DNA from 3 places in the Kribbella sp. C-35 genome. Region 3 is predicted to be linked to each of the others. Evidence: riboswitches for the same ligand, from Rfam matches in the RefSeq annotation. Region 3 holds a riboswitch; each other region holds the start of a gene.
The links. Region 3 has a riboswitch for ZMP and ZTP ahead of ACLJOO_RS37245 (glycine hydroxymethyltransferase). Riboswitches for the same ligand answer to the same signal wherever they lie in the genome.
Positions count from the first base shown of each region.

Region 1 (2,250 bases), on a different contig from region 3:
GGCCACGACGGCACCGAGGTCCGGGAGCTGACCCCGGAGCAGCTCGAGGTCGCCGTCCTGGACCGGACCCGCACCCAGGTGCGCAAGTTCAAGCGGATCTCCGAGGAGTCGCTGGCAGGCATCCTGAGCGAGTCCAGCCCGGCGGTGGACGAGAAGTCGGACGCCGACGCGGAGACAGGTTCGGACTCGGAGTCGGCTTCGGGCGATTCCAGAGGCTCCAGTGAGTCGTCTGCGGGTGACACCCCGGTCGCTCCGCCGGCGGACGACGCCCCGGTGGCGCCGCCGGAGGATCCCGACGACGACCGTCCGCTGTGACGGACCAGATCGAGAACTCAGCCGCCACCGACAAGGTGGCGGCTGAGCCGTCTCGGCCTGCAGACCCCGCCGCCTGGGAGCTTGTGGGGGAGGAGCCTGGGTTCCAGCGCTTCCTCTCCGTGAGCCTGCGGCGGTACCGGATGCCCGACGGCCGCGAGGTCGACTGGGACGTGCTCGGCCCGAAGTCGGCGGCCGGTATCACTTCCGGGGTGACCGTGCTGCCGTTGACGCCGGAAGGCCGGATCGTGACGGTGCGGATGTTCCGCGCTGGGCCGGACCGGGTGGTCACCAACCTGCCGGGTGGGTACGTCGAGCCCGACGAGGATCCGGCGCTGGCCGGTGCCCGGGAGCTCGAGGAGGAGACCGGCTACACCTGCGAGACCCTGGACGTGGTCGGCTGGCAGTGGTCCGGTGCGTCGTCGACGTACCGGAAGTATGTCGCGATCGCGCGTGGGTGCCGGCCGGACGGGAAGCAGCAGCTGGACGAGGCCGAGGACTGTGTCCCGGTCGAGCTGTCCGTGGACGCGTTCCGTGCCGAGCTGCGCACGCCCGGTGCGATGACCGGAGTCGACGCGGCCTACCTCGCGCTCGACCACGCCGGCCTGCTCTGAGCCGGGTCGGTATCCTGACAGCGGACCGCGACTGGCGCTGAGGTGGACGACCACCGGGGAACGGTCTGCCATCCGGCTTCGCCGCGCGCCTGGGCACCCAATTCACGCCCAGAGGAGTGCGCAGATGACTGCTGAACTGATGATCGGAACCGACCTCGCCGCCGAGATGGTCGCGAAGGCCGCCGAACGAGCCCGGATCCTTCAGGAGCAGTACGGCGTGCAGCCGTGTCTGGCGACCGTGCTGGTCGGTGACGACCCGGCGTCGGCGACGTACGTGCGGATGAAGCAGAACCGCTCGAAGAAGGCCGGGATAGCGTCGCTCAGCGTCGTACTGCCGGCCGAGACGACCACCGAGGAGCTGGTCGCGGAGATCACGAAGCTCTCCGACGACCCGGCCGTGCACGGGATCCTGCTGCAGCACCCGGTGCCGGCGCAGATCGACGAGCGGGCCGCGTTCGAGGCGATTGACCCCGCGAAGGATGTCGACGGCGTGACGATGCGGTCGTTCGCGGCGATGGCCTTCGGGGATCCCGGGTTCCGGTCGGCCACCCCCGGCGGGATCATGCGGCTGCTGGCGGCGTACGACGTACCGCTCGAAGGGGCGCACGCGGTGGTGATCGGCCGCAGCCCGATCCTCGGTAAGCCGGCCGGCATGTTGCTGCTGGCATCGAACGCCACTGTCACGTACGCGCACTCCCGGACCCGCGACCTGCCGGAGCTGGTCCGGACCGCCGACGTCGTGCTCGCCGCGGTTGGGAAGGCGAACTTCGTCCGCGGCGACTGGCTGAAGCCGGGCGCGGTCGTGGTCGACGCCGGGTACAACGAGGGCAACGTCGGCGACGTGCACTTCGCGGAGGCGGCCGAGGTGGCCTGGCTCATCACGCCGGTTCCGGGCGGGGTCGGGCCGATGACGATCGCGCTGCTGCTGGAGCAGACGGTCGACGCCGCTGAGACGGCTGTCCACTCTCTGACTACGCTGGCCTAGGGTTGGGGGACAAGATCTAAGGAGGCGGACGTGGCGGTACGGGCGATCCGGGGTGCCACCCAGCTGGACGTGGACGAGCGCGAGCACCTGCTCGAGCGGTCCGCGGAGCTGGTGAAGGCGGTCCTGGAGGCGAATGATCTGGAGAACGAGGACCTGATCAGCATCCTGTTCACCGTCACGTCGGACCTGCGTTCGGAGTTTCCCGCGGTCGCGGGCCGGCAGATCGGGCTGACCGACGTACCGCTGATGTGCATGCAGGAGATCCCGGTGCCGCATGCGCTGCCGCGGGTGGTGCGGCTGATGGTGCACACCGAGACGCCGCGGGCCCGGGACAAGATC
Region 1 is NZ_JAJPWG010000010.1:44,401-46,650, reverse strand. It holds gene prcA (proteasome subunit alpha) at 1-315, shown strand, start outside; gene ACLJOO_RS42335 (NUDIX domain-containing protein) at 312-926, shown strand; ZMP/ZTP riboswitch at 944-1,028, shown strand; gene ACLJOO_RS42330 (bifunctional 5,10-methylenetetrahydrofolate dehydrogenase/5,10-methenyltetrahydrofolate cyclohydrolase) at 1,051-1,911, shown strand; gene aroH (chorismate mutase) at 1,942-2,250, shown strand, end outside.
Region 1: it holds a riboswitch for ZMP and ZTP, as region 3 does, so the genes downstream of both, ACLJOO_RS42330 (bifunctional 5,10-methylenetetrahydrofolate dehydrogenase/5,10-methenyltetrahydrofolate cyclohydrolase) here and ACLJOO_RS37245 (glycine hydroxymethyltransferase) in region 3, are expected to answer to the same signal.

Region 2 (2,250 bases), on a different contig from region 3:
CGGACACGCTGATCGTGCCGAACTCGAGCGGGTACCCGCCGGCCGCGTGCACGCCGTCCTTGACCGCCTTCGCGAGCCGGTCCAGCGACAGGTTGCACGGGGTGATCTCGTTCCAGCTCGACGCGACCCCGATCTGCGGCTTGGCCCAGTCGTCATCGCCCATCCCGACCGCGCGCAGCATGCCTCTGCTGGCGGTCGCTTCCAACCCGTCGGTGACTGTCCGGCTACGAGGCTTCACATCGACCATGCCGCTCACTCTATTACTGGCCCAGTAAGGTGCGGTGCGTGATCGATGACCCGTACGGCGACGAGCAGTTGGTGGAGCTCTACGATCTGGACAACCCGTCCGGCGAGGATCACGACTATTACCGTGCCTTGGCCGAGGGCGCTGCGAAGGTTCTGGACTTCGGGTGTGGCACCGGTCTGCTCACCCGGTCGCTGGCCACTCCGGGGCGGATGGTGGTCGGCATCGACCCGAGTCCCACCATGCTCGGGTACGCGCGTCGCCAGCCCGGTGCCGACGCCGTCACCTGGATCGACGGGGACCACCGGATGGTGCAGCCGACCGGCGACGTGGATCTCGCGGTCAGCAGCGGCAACACGATGATGCACGTCGCGGAGCACGCGGCGGCAGTCGCTGCACTGGCGGCCGCGCTGCGTCCCGGCGGGGTGCTCGCGTTCGAGTCGCGCAATCCGGCGGCGCGGGCGTGGGAGCAGTGGACGAGCGAGGCGACGTACGGCGAACGGGACACGCTGGCCGGGCACCTGAAGGAGTGGCTCGAGCTGATCGAGATCGCGCACGGGCGCGTGACGTTCGACGCGCACAACGTCTTCGAGGACGGGCGTGACGCGGTCTACCGGAACGTCCTGTACTTCCGGTCTGCCGACGAGATCACGGCCGACCTGCGGGCGGCGGGGTTCTCGGACGTGGTCATCGAGGGCGGTTGGCACGGGGAACCGCTGACTGAGGCATCACGCCTGCTGGTGGTGCGGGCGACGAAGTAGGCTGGGCGCACCGCGACTGGCGAGGGTGGAGTACCACCGGGGAGCGGACGTGTTCACACAAGGCGTCGTCCGCCTGGGCGCCTCCGATCCATTCGGAGGTCCTGATGCGTCTGCGGTATGGCATGAATCCTCATCAAGCGGCGAGCCTCGACTCTGCGCCGTTCACGGTGGTTGCGGGCGAGCCGTCGTACATCAACGTGCTCGATGCGCTGACCGGGTGGCAGTTGGTGCGGGAGGCGGCGGAGCGGTTCGGCGTACCGGCTGCGGCGTCGTACAAGCATGTGTCGCCGGCGGGTGCCGCGCTCGGCGAGACGGTGGCGGCCGCGTACACCCGTGCGCGGGACGCTGACCCGAAGTCGTCGTACGGCGATTTCGTGGCGGTCTCGCATCCGGTGGATCTCGAGCTGGCCATGGTGCTGAAGCGGGTGGTGTCGGACGGGATCATCGCGCCCGGGTACGACGAGGGCGTGGTGGAGATCCTGGCGGCGAAGAAGCGCGGGACCTACCTGGTGCTGGAGGTCGACCCGGAGTTCGAGCCGCCGGCGGAGGAGGTCCGCGAGGTGTTCGGCGTACGGCTCACGCAGGAGCGGGATGCGCGGCCGATTCCGCGTGATCTTCCGGACGATGTGGTGCTCGGGATGATCGTTGCCCGCTACACCCAGTCGAACACCGTGGTGATGGTTAAGGACGGGATGACGATCGGCGTCGGCGCCGGGCAGCAGTCGCGGGTGGACTGTACGCGACTCGCCGGCGAGAAGGCCGCGCTCTGGTGGGCCCGCCATTCGAGCGATCCGCTCACCGGGGTCGCGATGGTCTCCGACGGGGCGCTGCCATTCACCGACAACGTCGTGGAGGCCCAGCGGTACGGCGTCTCGCACATTGCCGATCCGGGCGGTTCGATCCGCACACCCGAGGTGGCGGCCGCCTGCGCGGCGGCCCGGATCACCTGGTTCGAAACAGGCGTACGCCTGTTCAGGCACTGAGCAGGTAGTCGCCTGAGGCAACGGCCTTGCGGACCTCCGCTGCTGTCCGCTGCGCGTCGAGCCGGGTGGTGTCGATCGCATGCGGCTCGAGCTCGCCGAGGTCCGCGAACGCGCCGTGCAGACCGGTGAGCGCGTCGACGTCCGTCAGCTCGGACTCGGGTCGCGCCTGTCCACGGTCCAGGGTCGTCGCGAGGTCAGCCCGCAGTACGACGTACGACATCGCCCACTCCCCCGCCGCGGCGGCCGCGCGGAACGGGGCGAG
Region 2 is NZ_JAJPWG010000007.1:411,172-413,421, reverse strand. It holds gene ilvD (dihydroxy-acid dehydratase) at 1-247, opposite strand, end outside; gene ACLJOO_RS39520 (class I SAM-dependent methyltransferase) at 286-1,005, shown strand; ZMP/ZTP riboswitch at 1,008-1,091, shown strand; gene ACLJOO_RS39515 (5-aminoimidazole-4-carboxamide ribonucleotide transformylase) at 1,110-1,988, shown strand; gene ACLJOO_RS39510 (AAA family ATPase) at 1,978-2,250, opposite strand, start outside.
Region 2: it holds a riboswitch for ZMP and ZTP, as region 3 does, so the genes downstream of both, ACLJOO_RS39515 (5-aminoimidazole-4-carboxamide ribonucleotide transformylase) here and ACLJOO_RS37245 (glycine hydroxymethyltransferase) in region 3, are expected to answer to the same signal.

Region 3 (2,250 bases):
CTCGGCCAGCGCGACTGCCTTCGCCGCCATCGTCTGGCTGAGCGGGCCGCCGAGGACCATCGGGCAACCGCGGTCGACGGCGTCGGCGTACTCCGGCTGGCAGAGCACCATGCCGCCGCGCGGGCCGCGCAGCGACTTGTGGGTCGTGGTCGTGGTGACGTGCGCGTGCGGGACCGGGTCGAAGTCGCCGGTGAACACCTTGCCCGCGACCAGGCCGGCGAAGTGCGCCATGTCGACCATCAGGGTCGCGCCGACCTCGTCGGCGATCTCGCGCATCTTGGCGAAGTTCACCTTGCGCGGGTACGCCGAGTAGCCGGCGATCAGGATCAGCGGCTTGAACTCGCGCGCGGTCGCGGCGACCTTGTCGTAGTCCAGCAGCCCGGTCTCCGGGTCGGTGCCGTAGGAGTGCTGGTTGAACATCTTGCCGGAGATGTTCGGCCGGAACCCGTGCGTCAGGTGACCGCCGGCGTCCAGCGACATGCCGAGCATCTTCTGGTCGCCGAGCGCCTTGCGGAGCTTGGTCCAGTCCTCGTCGGACAGGTCGTTGACGTGCTTCGCGCCCGCCTCGGCCAGCGCCGGGGACTCGATCCGCTGCGCCAGGATCGCCCAGAACGCGACCAGGTTCGCGTCGATGCCGGAGTGCGGCTGGACGTACGCGTGCGGGGCGCCGAACAGCTCACGGGCGTGGTCGGCGGCGGTCTGCTCGACGGTGTCGACGTTCTGGCAGCCGGCGTAGAAGCGGTGCCCGATGGTGCCCTCGGCGTACTTGTCCGACAGCCAGTTGCCCATCGTGAGCAGGGTGGCGGGGGAGGCGTAGTTCTCGCTCGCGATCAGCTTCAGCGAGGACCGCTGGTCGGCGAGTTCGGCCTTGATCGCGCCGGCGATGGTGGGTTCCACCGCGGCGATCACCTGCAGCGCGTTGTTGTACGCGGCCGACGCGGCGGCAGCGTCGAAGGATTGAGTCATCGTTGTCTCTCCTGCGGTTGCAGTGGGTCGAAGGCACCCAGGCGCACGGTGCCGACGGGTTTCGCTCCCCGGTGGTTCTCCACCTTCAGCGCGCCAGTCGCGACTGCCAAAAGAAAGGCACAGTCACCCTATCGCGCGGCTGACGATCTGCTCGAACGGCGTAGTCCGCGGGAGCGTCCCGAACACACCGCCCCAGTCGCCGGCCAGCCGGGACGCCACGAACGCGTCCGCGACCTCCGGCGTCGAGTTCCGGATCAGCAGCGACGCCTGCAGGCACAGGGCCATCCGCGCAGCCAGTCGCCGCGCCCCGGCCTCGGCGTTCTCGATATCAGCAAGCGCTTGCAGTACGTCGTTGACCGCCGCATCGAGCCGCGCATCGGCACCCTGGACCGAGCCGACCTCGAGCAGCCACGCCTCGAGCGACTCCGGGCGGCGGAGCGCACGCAGTACGTCGAGTGCGTTGACGTTGCCCGATCCTTCCCAGATCGAGTTCAGTGGCGACTCCCGGTAGAGCAGCGGCAGCCCGGACTCCTCGACGTACCCGTTGCCGCCGAGGCATTCCAGCGCCTCCGCCACCATGAACGGCGTCCGCTTGCACACCCAGAACTTCGCGAGCGGCAGGGCAATCCGCCGGAACGCGGCCTGCCGTTCGTCGCCCGCGAGCGACGCGTCAACTGCTGCGGCGAGGCGCATGCCCAGGGCTGTTGCTGCCTCGCTCTCGATCGCCAGGTCTGCCAGCACGTTCTGCATCGCGGGCTTGTCGGCGAGCAGGCCGCCGAACGCCGCGCGGTGCTGCGTGTGCCAGATCGCCTCGACCAGGGCCCGTCGTTGGAGCGCCGCCGAGCCGAGCACGCAGTCCAGCCGGGTCGCGGCCACCATCTCGATGATCGTGCGTACGCCGGTGCCTTCCTCGCCCAACCGATATCCGATGGTGCCGTGGAACTCGACCTCGGACGACGCGTTCGAGCGGTTGCCGAGCTTGTCCTTCAGCCGCTGCAACGCGAACGGGTTCCGGTTGCCGTCGGCAAGAACCCGCGGTACGACGAAGCAGCTCAGCCCGTCCGGCGCCTGCGCCAGTACCAGGAACACGTCCACCTGCGGCGCCGAGCAGAACCACTTGTGCCCGTTCAGCTGGTACACATCGCCGGCGGGCGTCGCCGTCGTGAGATTCGCCCGTACGTCGGAACCGCCCTGCTTCTCGGTCATTCCCATCCCGGCGAGGACACCGTTCTTGGCCGCAGCGGGCAGCCGGCGTACGTCGTACTGCGTGGCGGCGAGCTGCGG
Region 3 is NZ_JAJPWG010000006.1:522,393-524,642, reverse strand. It holds gene ACLJOO_RS37245 (glycine hydroxymethyltransferase) at 1-966, opposite strand, end outside; ZMP/ZTP riboswitch at 995-1,077, opposite strand; gene ACLJOO_RS37240 (acyl-CoA dehydrogenase family protein) at 1,090-2,250, opposite strand, start outside.